DNA from 3 places in the Enterobacter sp. UPMP2052 genome. Region 3 is predicted to be linked to each of the others. Evidence: predicted binding sites of a transcription regulator. Region 3 holds the regulator's gene; each other region holds the start of a gene.
The links. The regulator PhoB, encoded in region 3, activates phosphate uptake and scavenging genes when phosphate is short. The targets are predictions, from matches to a motif close to CTGTCATAAAACTGNCNNAT.

Region 1 (5,486 bases), on a different contig from region 3:
CACAATACCCATACGATGTGGGTAATCGCATAGTGCGCTTTGTTAAACTGAGGTTAAAAGAAAATTATGATGCGAATCGCGCTCTTCCTGCTCACCAACCTGGCGGTGATGGTGGTATTCGGGCTTGTGCTAAGCCTGACAGGAATTCAGTCGAGCAGCGTTCAAGGCTTGTTGATCATGGCGCTGCTGTTTGGTTTTGGTGGCTCCTTTATATCTCTGCTGATGTCGAAGTGGATGGCGCTCAAATCCGTGGGTGGCGAGGTCATCGAACAACCGCGTAACGACATGGAACGCTGGTTGATGAACACCGTGGCCCAACAGTCACAGCAGGCGGGCATCGCTATGCCGCAGGTGGCTATCTACCACGCGCCTGATATCAACGCGTTTGCAACGGGCGCGCGTCGTGACGCTTCCCTGGTTGCCGTCAGTACCGGTCTGTTGCAGAACATGAGCCGCGATGAAGCCGAAGCGGTTATCGCCCATGAGATCAGCCACATCGCTAACGGCGACATGGTGACGATGACGCTGATTCAGGGGGTGGTGAACACCTTCGTGATCTTCATTTCCCGTATTCTGGCGCAAATTGCGGCAGGATTTATGGGCGGCAACCGTGACGAAGGTGAAGAGAGCAACGGTAACCCGCTGATCTATTTTGCGGTGTCGATGGTACTGGAGTTGGTGTTCGGTATTCTGGCGAGCATCATTACCATGTGGTTCTCCCGTCACCGTGAATTCCACGCGGATGCCGGCTCGGCAAAACTGGTGGGGCGCGAGAAGATGATTGCCGCCCTGCAGCGTCTGAAAACCAGCTATGAGCCGCAGGAAGCGAACAGCATGATGGCCTTCTGCATTAACGGTAAATCAAAATCGCTGAGCGAGCTGTTTATGTCTCACCCGCCGCTGGATAAGCGTATCGAAGCACTGCGCAGCGGGGAATACCTGAAGTAACGCAGAGCGTTTAAAGATAAACCGGGCGGGGTAAACCTCCGCCCGGTTTTTTTATGCCTGCGCGCGGGGTTGCGTGATCCGCAATCCGCTGACAATGGCCGCAGTCGTCGCCAGTGTTCCGGCCGTAAGCAGCGCAACGTGGGTGCCGTTCTGCCCGGCAAGGTTGAACATCAGCGCAACCAGCGCGGCACCGGTACTTTGCCCTAACAGACGCGCCGTTCCCAGCATGCCGCTGGCTCCGCCGCTGCGATGGCGTGGGGCAGCGGTCATAATGGTATGGTTATTGGGTGACTGGAACAGACCAAAACCGGCTCCGCACAGGACCATTCTCCAGATGATATCCATGTCGGAAGGCGTGGAGGGGAGCAGCGCCAGCGCAAACAGGCCGCTCGCCATCACTACCAGCCCTAACGCACCCAGCAGCCCCGCATGGACCCGTTCAATTAAATAGCCTGCCAGCGGGGCCATCACCATGGTTGCCAGCGGCCATGGCGTCAGCAGCAGCCCTGTCTCCACCTCGGAACGACCCACGATGCTCTGCAAAAAGAACGGCAACGCGACCAGCGCCAGCATCTGGGCGCAAAACGAACAGATTGAGGTGCAAATAGAAAGCGAAAAAAGCGGAATACGCAGCAGGTCAACCGGCAGCAACGGCACCGGCAGCGCCAGCTGGCGACGGACAAAGAAGAAACCCACGATCAGCATGGCGGCGACTTCTGCCGCGATAAGCGTCAGAGATTGCCCTTGCGCGAAGCCACTCAGGGCCGTGATGAGCAGACCGAAGGTTAGCGCATTCATCACCGCGCTGGGTAAGTCGAAGCGCGGCTTGTTGCTTTTGGGGCCATTAGCCGGGAGATAACGCAGTGCGAAGAAAATAGCCACAATTCCGAGCGGCACATTTATCGCAAAAAGCCACTTCCATGAAGCAACAGACAGGATCGCGGCAGCAATCGTGGGGCCTGCCGCCGAGGAAACCGCCACAATAAACGAGTTGATGCCCATCCCCCGGCCTAGCTGGCGCTGGGGATAGATAAGCCGTATCAATGCCGTATTCACGCTCATCAGAGCCGCGCCGCCGAAGCCCTGAGCAATACGGGCCAGCGTCAGGGTATGCAGTGAGTCCGACAGGGCGCAAAAAAGCGAGGTCAGCGTGAAAACCACCAGGCCGCACTGATAGATCCGCCGGTAGCCAAACATATCCCCCAGAAAAGAGAGCGAAAGTAAGGAGATCACAATCGCGATTTGATACGCATTCACAATCCAGATGGAGCTGGCGGGGGAGGCGTTGAGGTCGCTGGCGATTGTGGGCAATGCGACGTTGGCAATCGCGCCGTCGAGGACGGCCATCGAAATACCAATAATAATGGTGGCGATAGCACCATACCGCTGGGGCAACGGCAGGCCATCGGAAGCGTGTTTTTCCATGGGAAATGAAATGCTCAGGATGAAATTATTCTCAGGGTAACTATTTTAGCATCGTTATTTCGGTTTTATGTCGCAGATTTGTAACGAAGTAAACGCAGATTGATTGCAGGCAGCATGACTCGAATTTATAATAAAAACCGGTTCTGATTTTTATAAAACACTCTGTATGAGGTGATAAATGGCAATCGCAGATTTGGATAAGCAGCCAGATTCTGTTTCTTCCGTGCTGAAGGTGTTTGGCATCTTGCAGGCGCTCGGAGAAGAGCGTGAAATTGGTATTACAGAATTGTCGCAGCGCGTGATGATGTCGAAAAGCACCGTTTATCGCTTTTTGCAGACCATGAAGTCTCTGGGCTATGTCGCTCAGGAAGGCGAGTCTGAGAAATACTCTCTCACGCTGAAGCTGTTCGAGCTGGGTGCCCGCGCGTTACAAAACGTGGATCTTATTCGCAGCGCAGATATTCAGATGCGTGAACTGTCACGCCTGACGAAAGAGACGGTCCACCTGGGCGCGCTGGATGAAGACAGTATCGTTTACATCCACAAAATCGACTCGATGTATAACCTGCGTATGTACTCGCGTATCGGACGTCGTAACCCGCTGTACAGTACGGCAATCGGTAAAGTGCTGCTGGCCTGGCGCGATCGCGAAGAGGTGAAGCAAATTCTGGACGGCGTGGAGTATAAACGCAGCACCGACCGCACCATCACCAGTACCGATGAGCTGCTTAAGGTACTCGATACCGTTCGCGAGCAGGGCTACGGGGAAGATAACGAAGAGCAGGAAGAGGGGCTGCGCTGCATTGGCGTACCTGTTTTCGATCGCTTTGGCGTCGTGATTGCGGGCCTGAGTATCTCATTCCCGACGCTGCGCTTCTCGGAAGAACGCCTGCATGAGTATGTTGCTATCCTGCACACTGCGGCGCGTAAAATCTCTGAGCAGATGGGTTACAACGACTACCCGTTCTGAATGCTGTCAGGCATAAAAAACGCCGCATCGTCTGCGGCGTTTTTTTATATTGTTAAACGGTTAGCCGTTATCAATGACCACGGACGTTTTACGCAGTACCGGGCAGTTGGTTAATCCAATGATACCGCTGTCGGAGTGCAGATACTGGGCGGTACTCATACCCTGTGCCGTGACGTACTTACACTGAATGCCTAATCCCGCTGCATTTTCGGTGCTCCCCACAAGCACTCCATATCCGGTTAATAAAAGGCCAATCCACACAACGGCCAGTGCAATAGTTGTTCGAATGATAAAATGCATCATTACCTCTTTATCTTTGTTGTCATGCACTAAGCCTAAACGGTTTACGGTGTGAAACAAGTGAACTATTCCGAAAAGGATTTGATGCGGTTACAGTTAGCCGCTGTTTAAGATTAGCGTGCTAACCTGGTAACATATGGTCATAAGACGGAGTGTGGAGTGAAAAAAATACGCTGGGTGATTCTGATTATTGTGCTGATAGCATGCGTCGTATTGTGGACGCAGACTATCAATGTGATGTGCGATCAGGATGTACAGTTTTTTAGCGGCGTTTGCGCAATCAATAAGTTTATCCCGTGGTAGACCGCATTTTTTCTCAATGTGATGCCCTTCCTTCGCGCCAGTGGTAAAATAGCCGTTTTTATTGAGGTGGTGAAATGGGTGAGTTACTGAATTCAGGGCTACTAAGCCTGGCGTCCCTGGCAGTCTCGTTGATTGTTATGGTGGTAGGGCTTCTCATATGGTTTTTCGTCAACCGTGCCAGCTCCCGGACTAACGAGCAGATTGAGCTGCTGGAAGCGATGCTCGATCTGCAAAAGCGTCAGAATGCGCTGCTGCGTCGTTTGTGTGAAGCCAACGAGCCTGAAGAGAAAGCGGTAGCGAAAGAGAGTGCGCCAGACGCTAAAGACGATGAAGACGATTTCATTCGTCTGGTGGCCGAACGCTAGGTTGCAATGATGGGAGGTGGCCGTGGTCTGGAAAAATCCCTGGTATGACCCCTCCCTGAAACACCACACGCCGGATGGTTTTCGCAATACCCATTCCACAGGACATCAGCCCGGCGATGTCGATCGCTGGCAGAAAGAGCGTAAAGCCGCTGGCCTGCCGAAGCCCCCGTCTTCAGGATACGACGCCTTTATCCAGACCTGGTGGCAGCCTGTTGAACTCAACGCGCGCCCGGAGGATGGGGCATGGTGGCTTGGGCATGCCAGCGTGTTATTACGCATGGACGGCAGGTATCTCCTGACCGATCCGGTTTTTTCCCATCGCGCATCTCCCGTGCCCTTTCTTGGACCACAGCGAAAAACCCCGCCCGCTATCACCGTCGAAAGCCTTCCGACACTGGATGCGTTGCTGATTTCCCATAATCATTATGATCATCTTGATGCCTCAACGGTGCGAAAGCTCTTGCGGCGCTTTCCGGGCCTGACCGTGTTTGTTCCCCTGGGGCTGGGGAACTGGTTCCGCCGGCGGGGAGCGAAAAATGTGGTTGAACTCGACTGGTGGCAGAACGCTAACTGGCAGGGAATAACCCTGACCGCCGTACCGGCGCAGCACTGGAGCATGCGTACGCCGTGGAATCGTAATCGGTCATTATGGTGCGGCTGGGTTGTCGAGGGGCGACAGCATCGGTTCTGGTTTAGCGGGGATACCGGGTATTCGCCGGAACTGCTGTTAATCCCGGAGCGGCTTGGCGCAATTGATTTTGCCGCACTGCCGATTGGCGCATATGCACCCGAATGGTTCATGGCAGTGCACCATATGGACCCCCATTCTGCCGTGGCGCTCTGGCAAGGCCTGGGGTGTCCGACTGCTTTTCCCATTCATTGGGGCGTGTTCGAACTGGCCGATGAATCTCTTGATGAACCCGTGCAGGCGTTACGAAGGGCGCTTGATAATGTAGCACCCGTTAATACTTCATTCAGGATACTGAAAATTGGCGAATATTTATCCGTATAAAGCGTGCGCCGGTTCGTTATCTATATTCGGTATGGAGCATCGCCCGGGAATGTTTTAATTATATCGAAACGTTTTGCTTGCCTTCTTTTGATGCAGCGTCATAAATATTTCATTATTTTAGTGCAACGTATTTTTATTAAGCGGTGGTTTTTAATACAGTTTG
Region 2 (5,486 bases), on a different contig from region 3:
CTGGCGCAAATCACTCCCTGGCCCCACGCCCGAGCGGAGCAGTATAGCGGGCGTTCCCGCCGCGCCAGCGCACAGGAACACCGTATCGGCAAACAGGCGGTTGCCCTCAGCCAGTTGCACGCCCTCGACGCGGCCTTTATTCAACAGAACTTTGTCGACCACCGCCATGCCTGCGATTTCCAGATTAGGCCTGGCGCGAACCTGCGCGTTGAGATAAACCATGCCGGTGTTCTGCCTGACGCCGTTCACGACATTGAGCGGATAGAGGGCAATACCGTGCTGATGCGGCCCGTTCACGTCTGCAATTTCCGCAAAACCATGTGCACGGCAGGCGTGATAAAACGCCTGGCTGGCGGGGCTCAGCGATGCCAGCGTCGGCAGCCTGACCGGTACAGGTCCGTGACGCCCGTGCCAGTCATCGTCGCCATAATCGGCGCTCTCCAGCGCCTTGAACCAGGGTAAGACCTTATCGAAAGACCAGTCCGTCAGGCCGCGCTTTACCCAGCGATCGAAATCAGACCTGGGGGCCCTGACGAAGGCCCCGGCATTGATCGCCGATCCGCCGCCCAATACCCTTGCGCGGAGATGCTCTGCGGTGTGATCGGTTCCGGTCGCCGTGCCTCGCTCCCAGACATAGTCGCCACCGCCCACGCGGTGACTCATCGACAGCTCGGGGGGATACTCATCTGGCGCAAAGGCCGGCCCCGCTTCCAGCAGCAGCACGCGCCGGTCCGGATTTTCACTTAGCCTTGCAGCCACCACCGCACCGCCTGAACCGCCCCCGACCACTATCACGTCCCAAACATCGTTGATACCGGCTGTCGTTGCACTCATCTCTTTCTCCTCTGTCGCGCTACCGGCAGAAAACAGCCACGCCGGGGTATAAAAGGAGAATATGTGAGGCCAACCGCGCTGAACAGAGCGCCAAACGCGAACCGGCGTTCATAAAACAAGAACAAAAAAAGACCCGCCGAAGCGGGTCCATGTCAGTGCAACGCGTTACTGAGACGTTCGCAGGAACTGCACTGCTTTATCCGTGAAATCCGTAAACAACCCGTCGACGCCCGCCTGGTTATACAGCACGTCATAAAGCTGATTCACATCCGTCGCATAGTCCGGCAACTGGTCTGCACGTACCGTGTAAGGATGCACCTGCATCTTGCTGGCGTGCGCCTCTTTCACCATCGCCGTGAAGGTGATGTGCCCCGGCGTGGAGCCTTCCGCCACCAGCATGTGGTAATCCGGCCCGATGCCGTCGGCGTACTGCGCAATCTGCTTCATCGCGCCCGGCTTAAACATCCAGTCGTAGTTGTAGTTAACCCACTTGCCGTCCGGCTGTTTCTCCTGCGTTTCATTCCAGTCGGTATAGGCAATCAGCTGCACCAGGTTGAGATCCATCCCCCGCTTCGGTTCCAGCTCGTTTTTGATGCGCTTGAGTTCAGCCGCATCAAAGCACTGGAGGTAGACCTTATCCTTCTTACTGGTGTAGCCGTACTGCTTCAGCACATCCAGCGTTTTCGCCGCAATGTCCTTCCCTTCCTGATGATGGAACCACGGCGCTTTGATCTCCGGGTAGATACCTATGTTTTTACCGGTAGAGTGGTTAAGCCCCTGAACAAATTCGATTTCCTCTTCAAAGGTATGAATGCGGAAGTCGGACTTGCCCATCGGGAAACGCCCCGGATAGACCTGCACCTTCTTGCCGTTTTCAATCTCGAAGCCTTCGGTAAATTTCAGCGAGCGGATCTCGTCAAGCGTGAAGTCGATGGCGTAATAACGGCCGTCCTTGCGGGCACGGTCGGGAAAACGGTCGGCGACATCTGTGACGCGGTCAAGATAGTGGTCATGCAGGACGACCAGATGATCGTCCCTGGTCATCACCAGATCCTGCTCAAGGTAATCCGCCCCCTGCGCGTAAGCCATCGCTTTCGCGGGCAGCGTATGCTCGGGCAGATAGCCGCTGGCACCACGGTGAGCAATGACAATCTTATCTGCCGCCAGCGCCGAGCCTGTCATGACACTGGCCAGCAGCAGGCCGGTAGCGAGTTGAGTCAGTTTCATCGTAATGCTCCTTATTGACGACGTGCCTGTATTTCGGCGTGATGACGTTTTTCACCAATCATGACAACAATCAGCAGCAGTACCGCCAGTACGCTACCGCCAATCATGACCATGAAGCCGCCATCCCAGCCGAAGAAGTCAACGGTATAGCCGACAATGGCGCTTGCGGCGACCGAGCCACCAAGGTAGCCAAACAGGCCGGTAAAGCCTGCCGCCGTCCCTGCCGCTTTTTTCGGTGCCAGCTCAAGGGCATGCAGGCCAATCAGCATCACCGGACCGTAGATCAGGAAGCCGATCACAATCATACAGGCCATGTCCACGCCCGGGTTGCCCGGCGGGTTAAGCCAGTAAACGACGGTGGCGATGGTCACCAGGGTCATAAAGAACACGCCCGTTGCACCACGGTTGCCGCGGAAGACCTTGTCCGACATCCAGCCACAAATCAGCGTGCCCGGGATACCCGCGTATTCATACAGGAAGTAGGCCCAGGACGATTTATCCAGCGCGAAGTGTTTCACCTCTTTCAGGTAGGTTGGCGACCAGTCGAGGATGCCGTAACGCAGCAGGTAAACGAAAACGTTGGCTACCGCGATGTACCACAGCAGTTTGTTGGGCAGCACGTACTTCATGAAGATCTGTTTGGCCGTCAGCTCCTCTTCATGCTGTTCGCTGTAGTCGTCCGGATAATCGTTTTTGTACTCTTCAATTGGCGGCAGGCCGCAGGACTGCGGCGTATCGCGCATCAGGGCGAAGGCGATAATCGCCACTACGATCGCGCCAAAAGCCGGCATGTAAAGGGCGGCTTTCCAGTCGTTGAACCATGCCATCCCGAGCAGGAACAGCAGCGGAGGAATACCGCCGCCCACGTTATGCGCGCAGTTCCAGACCGACACAATTCCGCCACGCTCTTTCTGCGACCACCAGTGCACCATGGTGCGTCCGCACGGCGGCCAGCCCATCCCCTGGAACCAGCCGCAGAGGAACAGCAGCACAAACATAATCGCAATACTGGACGTCGCCCACGGTACAAAGCCCATAAACAACATCACCGCAGCCGCCAGAATCAAACCGGCTGGCAGGAACACGCGCGGATTCGAGCGATCCGACACCGACCCCATAATGAATTTGGAAAACCCGTAGGCGATAGAGATCCCCGAGAGCGCAAACCCTAAATCACCGCGGGAGAAACCCTGCTCCACCAGATACGGCATGGCGAGCGCGAAGTTTTTACGTACCAGATAATACGCCGCGTACCCGAAGAAAATCCCCAGGAAGATTTGCCAACGCAGACGGCGGTAAAGCGGATCTATCTCTGCCTCTGGCAGACGCGCCCGATGCGGCGCAGGTTTAAAGATACTGAGCATGACAGCCTCCGTGGCCTTGTAATGAATGAGAAGGTGCCTCGCACCCGATTCCAGAGGCGGCGATGTTAAGAAATCACGGTGATTGTTACTGTGAATCAACGCACAGATTGTTACAGAAATATGACAGAATGCGCAAAAAAGCGCATGGAATCACGTTTCACTTTCGAATAACGCGCGTTTATGTTCGAAATCAAACAAACCACATTTTCAGTGTGGCTAAATGATAAAAAAACGAACATAGAGGGAAGACAATGACGGTTCTCGATCCTCGCTACAGCGATGTGATAATCATTGGCGGCGGCGCAACCGGGGCCGGCATCGCCCGCGACTGTGCCCTGCGTGGCCTGAGCGTGACCCTGCTGGAGCGCCATGATATTGCGACAGGTGCCACAGGCCGCAACCACGGCCTGCTGCACAGCGGCGCGCGGTACGCGGTGACCGACGGTGAGTCAGCCCGGGAGTGTATTGCGGAAAATCAGATCCTGAAACGCATCGCCCGCCACTGCATCGAGCCAACCAACGGACTGTTCATTACCCTTCCCGAAGACGATCTCGCGTTTCAGCAAACCTTTATTTCCGCCTGCACGGCCGCAGGGATCCAGACCGACGCCATCGACCCGGCGCTGGCGCGTCGGCTGGAGCCGTCTGTCAACCCGGCGCTCACCGGCGCGGTGAAAGTCCCCGACGGCACGGTCGATCCGTTTCGCCTGACCGCCGCAAATATGCTGGACGCCCGGGAACACGGCGCACGCATTCTGACCGGGCATGAGGTCACCGGGCTTATTCGCGAAGGCAACACAGTGCGCGGCGTGCGGGTGTTCGACCCGCAATATAACGAGCGCAGCGAACTGTACGCCGCCGTGGTTATCAATGCAGCGGGGATCTGGGGGCAACGCATCGCGGAATACGCCGACTTATCCATCCGCATGTTCCCGGCAAAAGGTTCGCTGCTGATCCTCGACCATCGCATCAACAACCACGTCATCAACCGCTGTCGTAAACCTTCCGACGCCGATATTCTGGTGCCGGGCGACACCATTTCGCTTATCGGCACCACCTCCACCCACGTCGATTACAGCGAGATTGACGTTAACCGGGTAACGGCCGAAGAGGTGGATATTCTGCTGCGCGAAGGCGAGAAACTGGCTCCGGTGATGGCGCAAACCCGCATTCTGCGCGCCTATGCGGGTGTGCGACCGCTGGTCGCCAGCGATAACGACCCAAGCGGGCGCAACGTTAGCCGGGGGATCGTCCTGCTCGATCATGCCCAACGTGACGGCATGGAGGGTTTTATCACCATTACCGGCGGCAAGCTTATGACCTACCGCCTGATGGCGGAGTGGGCCACGGATGCGGTCTGCCGCAAACTCGGTAACACAACGCCGTGCGTCACGGCAGAACAGCCCCTGCCCGGATCGCGTCAGTCCACCGAGAAAACGCTGCAGAAAATCATCTCTCTGCCCGCTCCGCTGCGCGGCTCCGCCGTTTATCGCCACGGCGACAGAACCCCGCAGTGGCTTGGCGAGGGGCGGCTTAGCCGCAGCCTGGTGTGCGAGTGCGAAGCGGTGACCGCAGGCGAGGTGCAATATGCCGTCGAGAATCTGACGGTCAATACGCTGCTCGATCTTCGCCGCCGCACGCGCGTCGGCATGGGTACCTGTCAGGGCGAGCTTTGCGCCTGTCGCGCCGCCGGGCTGCTGCAACGCTTTCACGCCACCACCTCAACGCAGTCCCTGACCCAGCTCAGCGATTTCCTCAATGAACGCTGGAAAGGCATTCAGCCCGTTGCCTGGGGCGATGCCCTGCGCGAAAGCGAGTTTACCCGCTGGGTTTATCAGGGACTTTGCGGCCTGGAGAAGGAGCCACATAATGAAATTTAATACCGTTATTGTCGGCGGCGGGCTGGCAGGGCTGCTGTGCGGGATCACGCTCACGCAACGTGGTCTGCGCTGCGCCATCGTCACCCGCGGGCAGAGCGCTTTGCACTTCTCTTCCGGATCGCTGGATCTCCTCGACGATGCCTGTCGCGGCGCACTTGCGCCTGAGCATCCCTACAGCCTG
Region 3 (5,486 bases):
GGATAAATGGACATGATCACGAACAGCGTCCCCACGTAGAACACCAGAATACGCATCGGCACGGAGTTGATGGCGCGCGGAATGGATTTCTCCGGGTCTTTCGCTTCGCCCGCGGTAATACCGATAATCTCGATCCCACCGTAGGCAAACATCACCATCTGCAGCGACATCACCATTCCAAGCCAGCCGTTGCTGAAGAAGCCACCGTTGGTCCACAGGTTATGGATCCCGGTCGGCTGCCCGCCGTTACCAATACCCCAGATGATAATGCCGAAACCGGCGAGGATCATGATGATGATGGTCGCGACTTTGAAGAAGGAGAACCAGAACTCCAGTTCGCCAAACACCTTCACGCTCATCAGATTCACGGCGCAGATGATCAGCACGACGCTCAGCACCCATATCCAGTGCGGGACGGCGGGGAACCAGACGCCCATATAGATCCCAAACGCCGTGACGTCGGCAATTGCCACTATCAGGATTTCAAAGCAGTAGGTCCACCCGGTAATGAAGCCCGCCAGTGGGCCGAGGTTTTCCTGAGCATAACGCGAGAAGGAGCTGGCGGACGGATTATGAACCGACATCTCCCCGAGCGCGCGCATAATGATGTAGGCCGCCACGCCGCCGATGATATAGGCCAGCAGCACGCTGGGACCGGCCATTTTGATGGCATCTGCCGAGCCATAAAAAAGACCGGTACCGATAGCAGAGCCCAGCGCCATAAAGCGGATGTGGCGAGTGCTCAGTCCACGTTTAAGTTTGTTAGTGCTTTCCATTTAAGTCTTGCCATTCAACACGAAAAAACAAAAAACCACGGGGCCTTAAGCCCCGTGGTTAAACACTTTGTTGCCGTTGATTAATGGGCGTTCGATGTTACCTGACGCCCTGCTGCACGGTCCCAGACAATAGCCAGAACCAGCGCGACAACGGTAGGCAGCAGCCAGGCCAGACCTTGCTCGGACAGCGGCAGACGCTGTGTCCAGCCAGGCAGCACTTCACTGAATGCCGATGCTTTAATCCCGTCAAGGATACCAAAAATCAGGCTGATAAACATGGCCGGCGCAATAATTCGCGAGGAGTTGTTCCACCATGGACGGGTAAAGCTCAGCACCACCAGCACGATGCACGGCGGATAGATGGCCGTCAGCACCGGAATAGAGATTTGAATCAGGTGGCTCAGCCCCAGGTTGGATACCGCCATGGAGAAGATGCCAAGGATAAAGACCAGCGTGCGGTAAGAGAGCGGCAGATACTGAGCAAAGAACTCCGCACAGGCGCAGGTCAGGCCAACCGCGGTCACCAGACACGCCAGGAAGATCAGTACCGCCAGCAGCATGCTGCCCGCACCACCAAAGGTGTGCTGAACGTAAGCATGCAGGATCGCCGCACCGTTGGCATTCTGATCAACCAGCGTTGCGCTATCGGACCCCAGGCGGAACAGCGCCAGATACAGCAGCGTCAGACCCACACCGGCCATCAGGCCAGCCCAGATGGTGTAGCGGGTCAACAGGCGCGCTTCGGTCACGCCGCGAGAACGCGCGGCATTCACGATAACAATACCGAAGACCATCGCACCCAGCGTATCCATCGTCAGATAGCCGTTTACAAAGCCGTTAGAGAAGGCTGCGTTCTGGTAGGCATCCATCGCGTGGCTGATAGGCCCCGCCGGCCAGATGATGGCGGCAACGGCCAGCACGATCAGCGCAATGATTTTCAGCGGAGCCAGGAAGTTACCCACGGTATCCAGCAGTTTGCCCGGATAGAGGGAAACCAGAATCACGATGGCAAAATAAACCAGGCTGTAGATAAACAGCGGCATCGCGCCGTCACCGGTCAGCGGAGCAATCCCCACTTCGAAGGAGACGGTCGCGGTACGCGGGGTCGCAAACAGCGGGCCAACGGCCAGATAGCAGACGGTCGCCAGCAGGACGCCCGCCACTTTGCCAATTGGCGTGCTGAGGCTATCGACGCCGCCACCCACTTTCGCCAGCGCGACCACGGTAAGCACCGGCAGCCCCACGGCAGTAATCAGGAAGCCAAACGCGGCGGTCCAGACGTGTTCACCCGCCTGTAAACCAACCATAGGAGGGAAAATGATGTTGCCTGCGCCAACGAACAGCGCAAATGTCATAAAGCCCAGCGCGATGATGTCACGCGATTTTAAGTGATGGGTCATAGAACCTTACTGCCTGTGGATGTGGTGTTGAAAACGTTGAGATTTTCGCCATCCCTCGCGGGACGATACAGCGGAAAATTTGCTCAATTTCAGCGGGATATGCTCCCGTCCTGGCGTGGCGAAGAATAGTTTTTCGATTTACCACGCAAATACAGTCGGTCTGACAGTATATGGGGGGCAATTTAAACGCTTATAACGTTTAAAGGCAAGGAGGGATCGTAAAACCAGAACAATATACCAGCATAGAAATTCAAGGCAGCACGATACGCCATATTCAGGAAAAACCCATGGCTAATCATGCGAACAAAAAAACAACAGCCGTATAATATTCACCCGCGTTTCGCTTGACTGCAAAGCAAACGGGCCAGCATACGCTGACCCGTGGAAAGGTAAAATGACACGCCCGCCGTCAGGCGATCTTTTTGGCAATCAATCGTTCCGGCATGACGAAACTGAAACGGGTTCCTTTGCCCGGCGTACTCTGAATATCAAGACGGCTTTCGTGGTGATTCACCGCATGTTTCACAATCGCCAGTCCAAGACCGCTGCCCCCGGTCTGGCGTGAGCGCGCTTTATCCACACGGTAAAAACGCTCGGTCAGGCGCGGAAGGTGCTCCGGCGCAATGCCCGGACCGTTATCCTCGACGCTGAACTCAGCCCCCGCCGGGGTAGGCTGCCAGCGCACTACGATATGCGTTCCCTCCGGCGTGTGGTTCACCGCGTTATAGACCAGGTTGGAGATGGCGCTGCGCAGTTCATCCTCGCTGCCGAGCACTTTGAGGCTGTTATCCACCTCAAAGTTGAAGGTGTGTTTCTTATGGCTTAACGTCTGTGCTTCACGCTCCACCACGCGCAGCATCATCGGCACGTCAATGGTGTCAGTGAGCGCCAGCGACGGAGCCGCTTCGATTTTCGAGAGCGTCAGTAGCTGCTTCACCAGCCCTTCCATCCGGTGCGTCTGCTCGCGCATGGTGTGCAGGGCTTTCTCGCGCGGTGCTCCTTCCAGCGTTTGCTCCTGCATCATCTCCAGATAGCCCTGCAGCACCGTCAGCGGCGTGCGCAGTTCGTGGCTAACGTTGGCGAAGAAGTTGCGGCGCGCCCCTTCCAGCTGGTGCATCTGGGTCACGTCGCGCGCCACCATCAGCCACTGCCGATCGCTGTAGGGCATCACGCGGATCTCAAGATGACGGCCATTGTTGAGCTTCAGATCGTGCGGGCGGGTAAAGTCACGCTTTTTGAGGTACAGCGTGAACTCGGGATAACGCAGAAGGTTAAGGATATTCTGGCCATTGTCATCCGGCCAGCGCAGGCCGAGCAGCTGTTGCGCCAGGCCGTTACACCAGAAGATGGTCCCCTCTTCGGTGGTTAAAATAACCGCATCCGGAAGCGATTCTGCGCCGCTGCGAAAGCGTTTTATCAGGCTGCCCAGCTCGCGGCGGCGCTTTTTATTACGCATCTGCATCTGGTGCAGGCCGTACAGCAGCGGCTCCCAGCTTCCGCTTCCCGGCGGAGGGGTCATACTTCTGTCCACCCACAGCCACCAGGAGAGGCGCAGCAGATTCCAGAAATGCCAGATCAGCAGTCCGGTCACCGCGGCCAGTAAAAACCACGGCAGATAGCCAAAAATAGCCCCCAGAATGAAGGCCGGAATACAGCATAAGATCAGTTCAAAGACGAGCCTTTTCCATGACAGACGTTCCAGCACGCGTCACACTCCTGTCATTGTTCAGAAACGGGTCGAAAAACGATAACCCGTGCCGCGGACCGTCTGCACCATGCGATCGTGGCCGCTCAGTTCCAGCGCTTTACGCAGGCGGCGAATATGGACGTCAACCGTTCGGTCTTCGACATAGACGTTAGTTCCCCAGACGTTATTCAGCAACTGTTCGCGGCTGTAGACGCGCTCCGGATGGGTCATAAAGAAGTGCAGGAGCTTAAATTCGGTCGGCCCCATGTCGAGAGGATTTTCGCCGGTCATGACGCGGTGCGAGGTCGGGTCAAGGCTCAGGCCCTGCATCTCAATCACCTCTTCCACCGCCATCGGCGAAATACGGCGCATCACGGCTTTGATGCGGGCAACCAGCTCCTTCGGGGAGAACGGCTTGGTAATGTAATCATCCGCGCCGGTTTCCAGACCGCGAACGCGATCCTCTTCTTCACCGCGCGCCGTCAGCATAACCACCGGAATATCGCGGGTCATCGCTTCACGTTTAATGTGTTTGATAAACTGCAGGCCGGAGCCGCCGGGCAGCATCCAGTCCAGCAGGATCAAGTCGGGCCAGGGTTCATTCAGCTGATTCACCGCGCTGTCATAATCTTCCGCTTCAATCGGCTGGAAACCGTTTTGTTCGAGCACGAAGCACACCATTTCACGAATCGGAGCTTCATCTTCTACGACCAGAATACGTCTCGCCATACTTTGCCCTGTTTTGTCTTATTTAAGTTACATGTTGTAATTCGGCGCCATTATGCGTCAGATTTATGACAGATTTATGAAAAACATTACCATCATCAATGGCAAACTGTTGTTTTATTACAGCGGTTATTTTCCGTTCCCTGAAAGTTTATAATCCCCCCATCTTTTTTCGCCACGGATCTGATATGCGCATACTTCACACCTCGGACTGGCATCTGGGTCAAAATTTTTACAGCAAAAGCCGCGCCGCTGAACATGAAGCGTTTCTGAACTGGCTGCTGGAGACGGCCCGGTTGCAGGAGGTCGACGCAATTATCGTGGCAGGCGATATTTTTGATACCGGACAGCCGCCGAGCTATGCGCGCGAGTTGTATAACCGCTTTGTGGTCAACCTGCAGCAAACCGGCTGTCATCTGGTGATTGTCGCGGGCAACCATGACTCCGTCGCCACGTTGAATGAATCCCGCGATATTTTGGCGTTCCTCAACACGACCGTGGTGGCGAGTGCCGGGCACGCGCCGCAGATCCTGAACAAACGCGACGGCACGCCGGGGGCAGTGCTGTGCCCAATCCCGTTTTTACGCCCGCGGGATATCGTTCAAAGCCAGGCCGGCCTTTCCGGCAGCGAAAAGCAGAAGCATTTATTGCAGGCCATCACCGACTATTATCACCAGCAACACGCACAGGCCTGCACCCTGCGCGGTGAACAACCTCTTCCCGTTATTGCCACCGGCCATTTGACCACCGTCGGAGCCAGTAAAAGTGACGCGGTTCGCGAGATCTATATCGGCACCCTGGACGCTTTCCCGGCGCAAAACTTCCCGCCTGCCGACTACATCGCCCTTGGGCACATTCACCGCGCGCAGGTGATTGGCGGCTGCGAACACATCCGCT

Region 1: a site for PhoB is predicted at 2,441-2,460, ahead of kdgR (DNA-binding transcriptional regulator KdgR). Genes of this name have one in related genera too.
Region 2: a site for PhoB is predicted at 3,533-3,552, ahead of glpT (glycerol-3-phosphate transporter). Genes of this name have one in related genera too.

Annotation. Positions count from the first base shown of each region.
Region 1 covers NZ_JBSKJR010000001.1:701,639-707,124, forward strand. Annotated here, with positions in the region: gene htpX (protease HtpX) at 67-948, shown strand; gene ACWKX3_RS03185 (MFS transporter) at 1,000-2,373, opposite strand; gene kdgR (DNA-binding transcriptional regulator KdgR) at 2,552-3,343, shown strand; gene ACWKX3_RS03195 (YobH family protein) at 3,404-3,643, opposite strand; gene mgrB (PhoP/PhoQ regulator MgrB) at 3,803-3,946, shown strand; gene ACWKX3_RS03205 (YebO family protein) at 4,021-4,311, shown strand; gene ACWKX3_RS03210 (MBL fold metallo-hydrolase) at 4,334-5,323, shown strand.
Region 2 covers NZ_JBSKJR010000001.1:269,619-275,104, reverse strand. Annotated here, with positions in the region: gene ACWKX3_RS01290 (GMC family oxidoreductase) at 1-834, opposite strand, end outside; gene glpQ (glycerophosphodiester phosphodiesterase) at 1,000-2,061, opposite strand; gene glpT (glycerol-3-phosphate transporter) at 2,073-3,425, opposite strand; gene glpA (anaerobic glycerol-3-phosphate dehydrogenase subunit A) at 3,677-5,305, shown strand; gene glpB (glycerol-3-phosphate dehydrogenase subunit GlpB) at 5,295-5,486, shown strand, end outside.
Region 3 covers NZ_JBSKJR010000002.1:75,459-80,944, reverse strand. Annotated here, with positions in the region: gene proY (proline-specific permease ProY) at 1-776, opposite strand, end outside; gene brnQ (branched-chain amino acid transporter carrier protein BrnQ) at 857-2,176, opposite strand; gene phoR (phosphate regulon sensor histidine kinase PhoR) at 2,586-3,881, opposite strand; gene phoB (phosphate response regulator transcription factor PhoB) at 3,903-4,592, opposite strand; gene sbcD (exonuclease subunit SbcD) at 4,778-5,486, shown strand, end outside.